3 regions of the Streptomyces bathyalis genome follow, and region 3 is predicted to be linked to each of the others. Evidence: riboswitches for the same ligand, from Rfam matches in the RefSeq annotation. Region 3 holds a riboswitch; each other region holds the start of a gene.

Region 1 (4,461 bases), 2.9 Mb from region 3:
ACGAAGGCGTGCCCGGCCAGGCGGACCGCCGGTGAGCCCGGCGCGGGCGGCCGGCGGCGACCCCGTGAGCCTCGCAACCCCCCTGCGGCTCCCTCGCGCGGTCCGTCCGGCCGCCATACGCTGAGTCGCATGAGCTGGACAGCGCGCAGCATCCCCGACCAGAGCGGGCGTACCGCGGTGGTGACGGGCGCCAACAGCGGCATCGGCTACGTGACTGCGCGCGAACTGGCGCGGCGCGGCGCCCGGGTGGTGCTGGCGTGCCGCAGCGAGCAGCGCGGCGCCGCCGCTCTGGACCGGCTGCTCTCCCAAGTGCCCGAGGCCCGCGCGGAGTTGCGCCTGCTGGACCTGGCGGACCTGGCGTCCGTACGGGAGTTCGCCAGAACGCTGCCCTACCGCCGGCTCGATCTGCTGGTCAACAACGGTGGCCTGATGGCGGTTCCCTACGGACGTACCGCCGACGGCTTCGAGACGCAGTTCGGCGTGAACCACCTCGGTCACTTCGCCCTCACCGGGCTGCTGCTGGAGCGGCTCCTCGCCGCGCCCGGCGCCCGCGTGGTGACGGTCGCCAGCATGGCCCACTTCCTGTCCAACATCGACATGAACGACCTCGGCAGCGAGCGCCACTACCGCCCGATGGTCGCCTACGGCGCCTCGAAGACGGCCAACCTGCTCTTCGTGCGGGAGCTTGCGCACCGTGCCGACCACCAGGGCCTCGATCTGACCGTCACGGCCGCCCACCCCGGCTATGCGCGGACCGAACTGCAGGCCAAGGGCCCGCGGCTGGCGGGCAAGGCGGGGCGCGAGCGGGTGACGCAGCTGTTCACCGACGCGGTGGGCGCCTCGGCGGACCAGGGTGCGGCGCCGGTCCTGTACGCGGCGACCGCGCCGTACGTGCACGGCGACACCTTCTACGGTCCGCGCATCCTGGGCGTGCGAGGCGGCCCCGGTCCGGCCTGGCGGGCCCCGTGGACGCGCAACGACATCGCGGCGGCGCAGCTCTGGGCGGTCTCGGAACGGCTGACGGGGGTCACCTACGCAGTGAAGTGACCCCCGTGCTCCGACCCGGGGCCCTGAGCGGGGACGGTGCCGGCGCTCCTGACGCGGGGCCTCCTCCGGTGCCGGCCGGGGGGTGCCGCTCAACCGCCTCTCGCCGCCGTACTGCCCCCGTACCTCCGCCGTCGGCTCGGTCGGAGCCTTTGTGCGTGACCTCGGGATCGGGCATGGTTTCCTGCGTCCGTGCGGTGCCACCGGGGAGGACCGCCGCCCGCCCGCCGGTCCGGCGTCCGGTACACCCCATACATCCCGTACTTCTTGTTCGTCCGTTCACGCCGGAGCCGCCCGCCCGGCGCGGCGGGAGGAGGCAGCCGTGATCCGCGTACTCGTCGTCGACGACGACTTCATGGTTGCCCGCCTGCACAGCACCCTCGTCGAGCAGGTGCCGGGCTTCACCGTGGCGGGAGCCGTGCACAGCGGCAAGGACGCCCTGGCGGCCGTGCGCGAGCTGCGGCCCGACCTCGTGCTGCTGGACATGTACCTTCCCGACCTGCCGGGCCTGGAGGTCCTGCGGGAGCTGCGCGGCACCGGCGGGCCGGAGGAAGGCCCCGACGTGCTGGTGGTCACCGCCGCCCGTGATGCCGAGACCGTGCGGGGCGCGCAGCGCGGCGGCGCCGTGCAGTACGTCATCAAGCCCTTCGAGGGGCAGCTGCTCAAGGAGCGGCTGCTCCGGTTCGCGGAACGACGCGAGGCCCTTGCGGCGCTCCAGGCGCCGGAACAGCGGGACGTGGACCGGCTGTTCGGCGACGCGTCCGCCCCCGGCGGCGAGCCCGGCGACCCCGGCACGTCCGGCCTCCCGGGCGGCAGCGGCACCGAGGGCTCCGGAGCGCACCGCCCGCATGCGAGGGAGGACGGGGCCGCCGGCCGTACGCGGCTGCCCAAGGGCCTCACCGAGCAGACGGCCGGACTGGTGCGTGCCACGCTCGACGCCGAGACGGATCCCGCGGGCCTTTCCGCTTCCGAGTGCGCCGGGCGCATCGGCCTGTCCCGTGTGAGCGCCCGGCGGTATCTGGAGCACTTCGTCTCCGTCGGGACCGCCCGCGTCACCCTGCGGTACGGCACCACGGGGCGTCCGGAGCGCCGCTATCACCGCGTGGATCCGTCCGGCTCCGAGGCCCCCGCGCAGACCGGTCCGTAAATCGGGCGGAAAGCGTGATTCGCGCCACAGAAACCCCGTGACCGGCGTCACATCGGCGACTTCACGCTCATCCCGGTCCGTTCAATTCCCTTGCACCGTAAGGCGAATGGAACGGCACGCCTTAACCCGTACATGCCAATTTCCGCGATCTTCATCTTCCGTGGATTCTGCGCCTTTCTTGTGGTGACGAATTCCTTCTGATTAACGTGCAAGCCCACCGCGTCTCCCGTGCGGTGGTCCGCTGCCGGAACGCCGAATCCTGCCACCGGCCCGCGGAAATCACGCAATCCCAGCCCGGCAGGAGCGGGGGACCCAGGTAAGTGCCGCGCGTTTCGCCCCCTTGGAAACGCACGGCTTGGGGTGAAGCCGCACGCGAATGCCCCCTCGCATTCGCCGCGGCCGGGCTGCTCCAGCCCGAATCCGACAGCTCACCTCGCAGGCGCAGGAGAGGAACAGCCCTATGTCCGGACGCGGTCGACACCGTCGTCAGTCCAATCGCCGTATCCCGCGCGGAGTGTCGCGCACTTCCCTCGCCATTACGGCGGGCGGTGCGGGCATCGCCCTGCCCTTCATCGGCTCGGGCACCGCGAACGCCGCCTCCGTGGACACCTGGGACAAGGTCGCCCAGTGCGAGTCCACGGGCGACTGGTCCATTAATTCCGGCAACGGCTACTACGGCGGCCTCCAGTTCAGCCAGAGCACATGGGCCGCCAACGGCGGCACGGAATACGCACAGCGCGCCGACCAGGCCACCAAGGAAGAGCAGATCAAGGTCGCCGAGAAGGTGCTCGACAGCCAGGGCCCCGGGGCCTGGCCCTCCTGCGGCGCCAAGGCCGGGCTGAGCGCGGACAGCGCCGCTCCGGACCTGTCGGGCGGCTCCGACAAGCAGGCGAAGGCCGCTGCCGGCGAGGCCGACAAGAAGGCCGAGAAGTCCAAGCCCAAGAAGGCCGGGAAGAAGGACAGCCCGAGGAGCGGCGAGAAGTACACCGTCGAGACCGGGGACACCCTCAGCGCGATCGCCCGCGAGCACGACACCAAGGGCGGCTGGCAGGGCCTGTACAAGGCGAACCGGAAGACCGTGGGCTCCGACCCCGACCTGATCCGCCCGGGTCAGAAGCTCAGCCTCGACGGCGAGGCACGGGCCTCGCGCTCGCAGCCGCAGCGCAGCGAAAAGGCACCGCGGGCCGGCGCCACGCATTCCTCCGGCTCGAAGTACGGGAACAACCTCGACGGCTGGATCCGCGAGTCCCTGGACATCATGAAGTCCAAGAACATTCCCGGGACTTACAACGGCATCAAGCGCAACATCATGCGGGAGTCCGGCGGCAACCCGAACGCCGTCAACAACTGGGACATCAATGCCCAGAACGGCACCCCGTCCAAGGGTCTGCTGCAGACCATCAAGCCGACTTTCGACTCGTACCACGTCGAGGGAACGGCCAATAACATGACCGACCCCGTCGCGAACATCGTGGCCGCCTGCAATTACGCGGCCGCCAGGTACGGCTCGATCGACAACGTCAACGGACCGTACTGACCGAGCGATCCACCGGACCCGGTCCGACGGGTCGGTGACAAGGCCGGCGACAACTCAACACAGGTGCGGTGCGATTCAGCATTCCTGCGATTCTCCGAATCGTCCACGGATCAGCGATTCGGCGAATCGGCTGTCCACCGCATTGCCACGCCGATGGCGGCTCGTTCACCGGATTCCTTCCGGGGGACCAGCCGCCATCGGCTTTTCCTTGTTCCGCGTTGTCACGGGCGGCGCAACGGATTCCGCCCGCGGCCCTTCACGGCTGGAATGTCTCCTCGGCACGCACCGCGACTTCGAGAACCAGCGGCCGTGTGCTGTCGGGGAGTTCGGGAAGCAGCGCGTCCAATTCGGCGAGGAGTTGGGCGTGTCCGGTGACACGGCGCGCCGAACAGCCCAGGGCCTTCGCCATGCCGGAGACGCTGACTTCCTCGAAGTCGGGCCAGGGCGCGGTGTTTTCGTGCTTGTCCGCGAGCCGGTCCATGATCGCGTAGCGCCCGTTGGCGAGGACGACGAAGACGACGCCGACCTTGTAGCGCACGGCCGTCCACAGCGCCTGTATCTGGTAGAGCGACGACCCGTCGCCGACGACCGCCACCACCGGGCGCTCCGGCGCTCCCATCCGCACGCCGATGGCCGCCGGCAGCGCGAACCCGAGCGCGCCCATGGCGGCGCTCAGGAATCCGAGGGGCCGACGCGCGGGCACGAGCGCGTGCAGATCGGGACGGCTGGAGGG
Region 2 (4,461 bases), 1.4 Mb from region 3:
AGATCGTCGAGCGCGGAGACGATCTCGGAGACCTCGGTGCTCTCGTCGTCGAAGTGCGTGTAGTAGAGGTCGATGCGGTCGGTGCGGAGCCGGCGCAGCGAATCGTCGGCCGCGGCCTTGATGTTGGCGGCGGAGAGTCCCCTGCGGTCGGGGTGCGCACCCACCTTGGTGGCGATGACGACGTCGTCGCGGTTGCCGCGCGCCGCCGTCCAGTTGCCGATGACGGTCTCGGAGTCCATGCCGCCGTCGACGCCGTGGCGCCTGCCGGAGTAGACGTCGGCGGTGTCGATGAAATTGCCGCCCGCCGCGGTGTAGGTGTCGAGGACGTCGAAGGATGCGGCTTCGTCGGCCGTCCAGCCGAAGACGTTGCCGCCGAGGCACAGCGGCGATACGGAGAGCCGCCCGAGCGGACGGCGCGAGGCGAGTCCGCCGGTCGTCGGGGCCGTCGGATCAGAGGAGTTGGGCTCAGACATGTGCCGACCGTAGCGCTCTGCCCGATCACCCGCCCATGCCTTTTTCCACGCGGACGCGTCGGCAACCCGCGCCCATCACGAACCCCGAGCCCTCGGGCCGCTCGCCCCGCGCGAACCTCGCGGCCCCGCACCCCTCGCGAACCTCGCGGCCCCGCACCCCTCGCGAACCCGCGAACCCGCGGCCCCGCACCTCGCCGCTCACGCCAACGACATCCACCCCCCTCACCCCGCGCAGGGAAAGACCGACGGCCCTGGCGTCGGGGGGTGGTCCACCAGGGCCGCCGGAACTTGGGGGTGGGGCCGTGCTCGCGTAGGAGAGGGCCCCCGTCCGCCGCCGCCTCGTCCCCTCCTTTGTGTACGCCGAGGGGCATGGGCGAGTCGTGCGTGGTCCAGCGCACCTCGACGGTGCGAGGCGGCGGCGGCGCGATAGGTCATCGCGACGGGCAGTCGTCGTGCATGTGGAGATGTGAGATGCGGAGTACGCCCGGAGGCGGGTATGCCGCAGTGCGTACGCCTTACGCGCGTGAGGCGCGTGCGTACGTGTAGGGGTGCGTATGACGTTGGCGCTGACGGCGGACCGCCGCCGAAGCGGTGTCGGGAATGGTGACGGTGACGGTGTCGGTGTGGCGTACGGGAGGGGAGCCCCGCGGACGGCCGCCCCTCCTGTCGCGGCAGTGTCAGGGCGTGAGGCCCTTGCCCCGCAGCCACGCGGCCGGGTCGATCGCGGCGCCGCCGCCGGGGTGGACCTCAAGGTGCAGGTGAGCACCCGTGACGTTCCCGGTGGAGCCGACGCGGCCGATCATTTCGCCCGTACGGACCTTCTGACCCGCCGAGACGTTCATGGACGACTGATGGGCGAACCAGAGTTCCGTCCCGTCGTCCAGCTGGAGGATGGTGCGGTAGCCGAACGAGCCGGCCCAGCCCGCCTCCTTGATCGTGCCGGAGTGGATCGCGCGGATCGGCGTACCGGAGGAGGCCGCGAAGTCCGTGCCCGTGTGGCCGTTGGACCACAGGCTGCCGGCCTCGCCGAACTGAGAGGTGAGCTGGTAGCCGGAGACGGGAAGCTTGAAGCTCTTGGCGAGCTTGGCCAGGCGGGCCTCCTCCGCCTGCTGGCGCTTCTCGGCCTCGGCCTTGTTCTGGGCCTTCGCGGCCTTGGCCTGGGCCGCCTCGATGGCCGCGTCGCGGGCGGAATCCTCGGCCTGCGACTGCTGCGACTGGGCCTGCTGGAGGATGCGGGAACGCAGCGCCTCGCCCGCGTCGGTCTGGCCCTCCTTGGCGTCACTTGCCGTGAGGGCCGCCTGCGTGAGCGGCTGACCTGCGACGTTCTCGTCGGAACCGCCGGCGAGCAGCTTGACGCCAGGGAGTTCCTTGGCCTTCTCCGCCACATCCGGCATGGAGATCGCCGTTGAGGGCTTCTCCTGCGCGGTGGCGATGCCGCCGGCGCCGACCGCCGCGATCATGCCGACGCCGAGCACGGCACTGCTGCGGGCCATGCTCCCGCCGCGCTGCTTGGCGAGCTTGTGCCGCCCGCGTACGGGGCGCACCGACTCCTCGGTGGGGTTCCACTCCTCGCCGGGGACGGCGCCCGCGGCGGTGTCGAAGGCGTTCGGCACGGGGGGCATCTCGCCCTGGCCGAAGTCGTACGTGCCGAATTCGGGCGAAGGCGCCGCGAACTCCTGCGTGGCGTATGCCCCGTCGGTCCCGTACCCGTAGGTGCCGTCCGTGCCGTACGTCTCGGTCAGCTGCGAGGCGTACGCGTCGTACTGGCCGTACTGGCCCGACGCGTCGAACTGGCTGTACCGGTCGGCCTGTTCGAAGAAGTCGAAGCCGCCGGACTGCTGGTGCGGGTCGTCGTTGCCGTAAGAGCCGTATTGGCCGTATCTGTCGGACTCTTCGTCGTCGAGGTACGGGTCGTACGTGCCCTCGGGGGCATGCCTGTTGGACGCCACGGGGGCGTTCTCCTTTCCTTCCTTCTCGCCTACCGGGTTAGCTGACGGGTTCGGAGCAGGAAGGTCTCCTACGAACTGCCCGCCCGTGGGCGGAACTTGCCGATTCACCCCATCCCTGCCGTGTGGCAGGGGGTGGTTCCCCGGTTCCCTTGGTGCAGCGATATCGAGTTGTGGCTCGGGGTGGTGCACTTTCAGGATTCGGCGACGGCGCACGGAGCCGTCTCTCGTGACGGCAGTGACGACCGCGCTGCGTTATGGAACGTTAATAGAGCCGCAGCTGAGATTCCAAGCGGTTCCGGTGAGATTTGTAGCTGCATGACATGCAGGTTCCTGGACAGTAAGGGCCAATTGGGACACGCGGTCACCCTCCACCACTCGTGAGGTCGCGGTGGGTGACGGGTGAACCGTCCGTGAAGGGCGGTTCCTTCTGCTTCATCTCCCGGCCCGTCCCGCCGGGGAGCAGAACACCGACCGGAACGCCGAACGGACGCCTTGCTGCGGCAGTTCGGTCCGGCTCGTACGCACCCCCGGCCCGCCGACACGGACCGCACCCGCGACAACTGCACCGGCCCCCGGCGGCTGCACCCGCGGCCCCTCGCCAACACCCTTGCGGCGTACGGTCGTTCAGCGGCACGACGATGGGGCGACTCCGCCGACGTCGCCTGCACCGGACCCACGGACGGACGAGCCACGTCCTCGTCCCGCGGGGGAGACCAGGCACACGAGCCGGTCCACCGCCGAGGGCGGCCGGGCCGCCCGGCCCGCACGGGCACCCCGTCCGCCGACCGGCCTCACGCGACCGCGCGAGGCCGGCCCCGCAGCCGCCATCCGACCGGCCCAAGGACCGGGCCACCCGCCCGCCATGCCCTCCTTGTCGCGGTTTGCTCCCGTTCCTGACGGGAACCGGGCTGTATGTCCTACTCACAGAAGCTGCTTGCCTGCGCCAGCGCGCTGCGCGCCGTGCTGCCCGACTCCGAGCGGCAGGGACGCGTGCTCGCCGCCATCGAGAAGACCGAGCACGACACACGGCTGGACCCTCCCCTCCAGGGAATCCAGCGGGCCGTGCACGCACTCCCCCTCAGCGAGGAGGACCGCGACGTACTGCACGGCCACTGGCTCGGCCACCCGCTGCATCCGGCCCTCGTGCAGATCCCGCTCGGCACATGGTTCTCCGCCGCCGTCCTGGATCTGATTCCTGGCAAGCGCAGGCACTACGCGCCCGCGATGCTGATCGCCACGGGGCTCGTCGCCGCCGTGCCCGCCGCGGTGACCGGATGGGTCGACTGGGCCGAGCTGCGCAAGCCGCAGATGCGCGTCGGTCTGGTGCACGCGCTCGCCAATTCCACCGCGATCTTCCTGTACGCGTCCTCGCTGGGCGCACGCGTGCGCGGCCGTTCCGTTCGCGGGCGGGCCCTCGGATACGCCGGGCTCGCGGCCGTCTCGATCGGCGGCGCGCTCGGGGGTCACCTCGCCTACCGGCAGGCGGCGGCCGTCAACCACGCCGAGGACATCCCGGTGCGCACGGAGCCCGGCTGGCACGCGCTCGGCGCGGTCACGGACCTCCCGGTCGGGAAGGCGGTGCGGCGGACCGTCGGCGAGACCCCGGTGCTCGTCGTGCGGGCGAGCGGCAACGCCGTGCACGTACTCGCGGACCGGTGCAGCCACATGGCGGGACCGCTGTCGCAGGGAGAGATCGTCGACGGATGTGTCCGCTGCCCCTGGCACGGGAGCGTCTTCCGGCTCTCGGACGGCTGGAACGTGAGCGGACCCGCCACGTCCCCGCAGCCCGTCTTCGAGACTCGGCACGTGGACGGGCAGGTGGAGGCGCGCCTCGCCTGAGCCGACGGTGGTCCCTCGGCCCGGACCGGCCCGACCCGGACCGTCTCCCGAGCCGTTGCACCCCGTCCGCCGCCCGGACGGGACGCCGAGCCGGATCGGCACCCGTGGCAGAGACTGAGAGGAGGCCGGAGCGGAAGCGACAGCGGCGTACCCCCGTCGGAAGGGAACGACAGACGTGGACGCGGGAGGCACGGGCACCA
Region 3 (4,461 bases):
GCCGATGCCGCGCTTGGGCACGTTCAGGATGCGGCGCAGCGGCACCGTGTCCTCCGGGTTGGCCAGCACCCGCAGATAGGCCAGCACGTCCCGGACCTCACGGCGCTCGTAGAAGCGGACACCGCCGACGACCTTGTACGGCAGCCCGACGCGGATGAAGACCTCTTCGAAGACACGCGACTGTGCGTTCGTGCGGTAGAAGACCGCCACGTCGCCGGCCCTGGCCTCGCCCGCGTCGGTGAGCCTGTCGATCTCGTCGGCGACGAACTGCGCCTCGTCGTGCTCCGTGTCCGACACGTAGCCGGTGATGCGGGCACCCGCGCCGGACTCCGTCCACAGGTTCTTGGGGCGGCGGTTCTCGTTCCGCTCGATCACGGCGTTTGCGGCGCTGAGGATCGTCTGCGTGGAGCGGTAGTTCTGCTCGAGGAGGATCGTCGTGGCGTCCGGATAGTCCTCCTCGAATTGGAGGATGTTGCGGATCGTGGCACCGCGGAAGGCGTAGATGGACTGGTCGGCGTCGCCGACCACGCACAGCTCGGCCATCGGAGGCGCCGGCCGCTCCTCCTGCTCCTCGCCGCCTTCCTCGTCCCCGGCGCGGGGCTGCTGTTCGGCCGGTTCGCCGGTGCCGACGAGCTCGCGCACCAGCATGTACTGGGCGTGGTTGGTGTCCTGGTACTCGTCGACGAGGACGTGGCGGAAGCGGCGCCGGTAGTGCTCGGCGACGTCCGGGAACGCCTGGAGCAGATGGACGGTCGTCATGATGATGTCGTCGAAGTCCAGCGCGTTGGCCTCGCGCAGCCGCGCCTGGTACATCGTGTACGCCTCGGCGAGAGTTTTCTCATAGTTGTCGGACGCCTGCCCGGAGAACTCCTCGTCGTCGATCAGCTCGTTCTTGAGGTTGGAGATCTTCGCGCTGAACGCCTTCGGCGGATACCGCTTCGGGTCCAGGTCGAGGTCCCGGCACACCAGCGCCATCAGCCGCTTGGAGTCGGCCGCGTCGTAGATCGAGAAGGACGAGGTGAAGCCGAGCTTCTTGCTCTCACGGCGCAGGATGCGTACGCACGCGCTGTGGAAGGTGGACACCCACATCGACTGGGCGCGGGGGCCGATGAGTTCCTCGACGCGCTCCTTCATCTCGCCTGCCGCCTTGTTGGTGAAGGTGATGGCGAGAATCTGCCCGGGATGGACATGGCGTGCCGAGAGGAGGTGCGCGATGCGGTGCGTGAGCACACGGGTCTTGCCGGAGCCGGCGCCCGCGACGATCAGCAGCGGCGTACCGGAGTGCACGACGGCCGCGCGCTGCGACTCGTTCAGCTCCGCCAGCAGCGCTTCCGGGTCGACGACCGTACGGGGTGAGCCGCCCCTGTGGTACGAGGACGAGCCTCCCGTGCCGCCTCCGTAACGGCCGCCGGGCCCTTCGCCGGAGCCGTTTCCGGGGCCGCCCGAAGGCCCGTCGGAACTGCTCGGGCCGTCCTGCCCGGGAGAGGCACTGTCCTGCGCGCGCACGGGTGCGAGGTCCGCCAGAAAGCTGTCGTCGAAGAGGCTGCTCATCGTCGTAGAAGTCTAGATTGCCGCGCCGACACCGCACCGCCACTCCCCTCACGGGATAACGAACAGATATCGGACGTATCACCTAACGGCCTTCACAGACGCCCCACATCTCGCTACCGTGCCGTGCCAGGCGGTCCGCACCAATCGCCGGCGAAAGCGTCGGCACGGGCCGCCTCCGCCGAATCCGACGGTCATCCGAAGGGCAACCGACGAGCAATGCCCACGGAGCCGGGGACCCACCGCGTACGCGCAGTCCGGCGTACGCACCCGGGGTGAATCGGGAAGCGCGCACCGCGGAAGCACCGCGCACGACCCGTAGGGCAGCCTTCCGAAAGCCCGAACCCGTCAGCTAACCCGGTAGGCGGTTCACGGAAGGAGCTGCCGGTCTTGGCGTCACATCGCAAGCCGCGCACCCGAATACTGAAGACCGCCTCGACGAAGCGCGGAGTCCTCGGCATCACCACGGCGGCACTCGCCTCCGTCTCCCTGCTCTCCCAGAGCGCGCAGGCCGCACCGGACGACGGCAAGCCGTCGATCTCCGAGGTCAAGAAGAAGGTCGACAAGCTCTACCAGCAGGCCGAGACCTCGACGCAGAAGTACAACGAGGCCAAGGAGAAGACGGACGCCCAGCGCAAGAAGGCCGACAGATCCCTCGACGAGGCGGCCGAGCGCACCGCGAAGCTCAACGACGCGCGCCGCACCCTCGGCAACTACGCGACGGCGCAGTACCGTTCCGGCGGCATGTCCCAGACCGCGACCCTCCTGCTCACCGAGGACCCGCAGCAGTTCTTCCAGCAGACGCACGTGCTGGACCGGATGAGCGGCCGTCAGAAGGAAGCCGTCGCCGACTTCGAGAAGCAGCAGAAGGCGGCGCAGAGCAAGCGGGAGCACGCCACCGAGGAACTTGCCGCCCTCAACGCTTCTCAGAAGGCGCTCAAGGAGAACAAGCAGGAAGTGCAGGACAAGCTCTCCGAGGCACGGAAGCTGCTGTCGAAACTGACGGCCGAGGAGAAGGCACGCCTGGCCGCGATCGAGAAGAAGAAGCAGGAAGCGGCCCGCAAGGCGGCGGAGCGCGCCGAGGAGGCGCGCCAGGATGCGGGAAGCGGCGGCGGCTCGCAGTCGTCGCAGACCGAGAAGGTCCTCGCCTACGCCAAGGCGCAGCTGGGCAAGCCGTACGTGTGGGGCGCGACGGGCCCCGCCTCCTTCGACTGCTCCGGTCTCACACAGGGAGCGTGGAAGGCCGCCGGCATCTCGCTGCCCCGCACGACGTGGGACCAGGTCAAGGTCGGCACGAAGGTCGCCAAGTCCGAGATGAAGGCGGGCGACCTGGTCTTCTTCTACGACGACATCAGCCACGTCGGCATCTACGTCGGCGGCGGTCAGATGATCCACGCACCGAAGCCCGGCGCGGACGTGACCTACGAGGACGTCAGCTACATGCCGTTCCACTCGGCGGTACGCCCCGGCTGACGGCGGGCCACCCCGTCCGTGCGCCCGGTCCGCGGCAACGCGACCGGGCGCACCCCTCGGGACACCGGGGAGCGCACGGGGAGGTGCGGCGGCTCAACCCTCCGCCGATGAAGGCGACTTCAGGGCCTTCGTCTCGTCCGTCAGGTCCACAGGACGGCGATGAAGATGTTCGCCACAGTCAGCGCGCCGACCGTGCCGAAGAGGGACGAGGGCACCTTCTCCTCGTCCCTCTTCACATACACCAGGCCCAGGATCACCACGAGCAGCGCGAGCTTGATGCCGATCTTGACGTTGTTCACGGGGTCGTCGCCCGCCTGGTTGAGGCCCACGAGGACCATCCCGGTCACCAGCATGGTGAGCGCGCCGTGCAGCATGCCGGGCACGAAGCGGGCCTCGTCCGCACGCATCGCCTTCATCTGGAAGAAGAAGCCGCCCAGCAGGGCCGCGATTCCGATGATGTGGAGGCCGACGAAGACATGTATGAGTACGTCCATGGCCTGGGAGCCTAGCGAGGCGCCGCTCACACCCGCGCCCCGGGCCGGGCTCCGCCGCCGCACCCGTCACCAGCGGACGGGCAGCCGCCGCACTCCCCTCATCAGCATCCCCGGCAGCCACGGCAGGGTCGACTCGTCCGCGTCCGCCGCGATCTCCGGGCAGCGCTCCAGCAGCGAGCGGATGGCGATCCGGCCCTCGAGGCGGGCCAGCGGAGCCCCCAGGCAGTAGTGCAGGCCGTGGCCGAAGGCGATGTGGCCGCGGGCGTCGCGGCGGATGTCGAAGCGGTCCGGGTCCTTGAAGCGTTCCGGGTCGCGGTCCGCGTCGGCCATGGCGATCAGGACGGTCGAGCCTGCGGGAATGGTCACCCCGCCCATCTCCACGTCCTCCAGCGAGAGCCGCTCCGTGCACGTCTCCACCGGGCCGTCGTAGCGGAGCATCTCCTCGACGGCGCCGTCCAGCAGGCCGAAGTCGGCACGCAGCGCGGCGAGTTGGTCCGGGTGCGCAAAGAGGGCGCGCATGCCGTTGCCGATGAGATTGACCGTGGTCTCGTGGCCGGCGATGAGCAACAGCACGGACATCCCGATGAGTTCGTCGGACGACAGCCGGTCACCGCCGTCGTCCACGGCGTGGATCATCCTGCTGAGCACGTCGTCGCCCGGGTCGGCACGCTTGGCCTCGATCAGCCCCGCCAGATATGGGGGCATCTCCTCGTAGGCACGCCGCTCCGCCTCGTTGCTGGTGCGCGCGACCATCTCGTTGGACCAGACGCGGAAGGCGGCGCGGTCGAGTTCGGGCACCCCGAGCAGTTCGCAGATGACGGTCATCGGCAGCGGGAACGCGAGGCACGCGATCAGATCCGCGCGCCGCTCCTCACCCGCCACCATCGCGTCGAGCAGTTCGTCGGTGATCTCCTGGATGCGCGGCGCCAGCAGGGCCATGCGGCGC

What was found. Region 3 has a riboswitch for cyclic di-AMP ahead of G4Z16_RS11705 (C40 family peptidase). Riboswitches for the same ligand answer to the same signal wherever they lie in the genome.
Region 1: linked by a shared signal. The riboswitch ahead of G4Z16_RS32985 (transglycosylase family protein) and the one ahead of G4Z16_RS11705 (C40 family peptidase) in region 3 are both predicted to bind cyclic di-AMP.
Region 2: linked by a shared signal. The riboswitch ahead of G4Z16_RS18050 (M23 family metallopeptidase) and the one ahead of G4Z16_RS11705 (C40 family peptidase) in region 3 are both predicted to bind cyclic di-AMP.

What each region holds. Positions count from the first base shown of each region.
Region 1 covers NZ_CP048882.1:5,586,117-5,590,577, reverse strand. Annotated here, with positions in the region: gene G4Z16_RS24205 (alpha/beta fold hydrolase) at 1-35, shown strand, start outside; gene G4Z16_RS24200 (oxidoreductase) at 130-1,047, shown strand; gene G4Z16_RS24195 (response regulator transcription factor) at 1,367-2,191, shown strand; cyclic di-AMP (ydaO/yuaA leader) riboswitch at 2,468-2,646, shown strand; gene G4Z16_RS32985 (transglycosylase family protein) at 2,706-3,728, shown strand; gene G4Z16_RS24185 (thiamine pyrophosphate-dependent enzyme) at 3,985-4,461, opposite strand, start outside.
Region 2 covers NZ_CP048882.1:4,146,985-4,151,445, reverse strand. Annotated here, with positions in the region: gene G4Z16_RS18055 (aldo/keto reductase) at 1-473, opposite strand, end outside; gene G4Z16_RS18050 (M23 family metallopeptidase) at 1,151-2,095, opposite strand; cyclic di-AMP (ydaO/yuaA leader) riboswitch at 2,434-2,592, opposite strand; gene G4Z16_RS18045 (Rieske (2Fe-2S) protein) at 3,335-4,261, shown strand; gene G4Z16_RS18040 (PP2C family protein-serine/threonine phosphatase) at 4,437-4,461, shown strand, end outside.
Region 3 covers NZ_CP048882.1:2,732,405-2,736,865, forward strand. Annotated here, with positions in the region: gene pcrA (DNA helicase PcrA) at 1-1,551, opposite strand, end outside; cyclic di-AMP (ydaO/yuaA leader) riboswitch at 1,759-1,931, shown strand; gene G4Z16_RS11705 (C40 family peptidase) at 1,939-3,021, shown strand; gene G4Z16_RS11710 (hypothetical protein) at 3,162-3,515, opposite strand; gene G4Z16_RS11715 (cytochrome P450 family protein) at 3,582-4,461, opposite strand, start outside.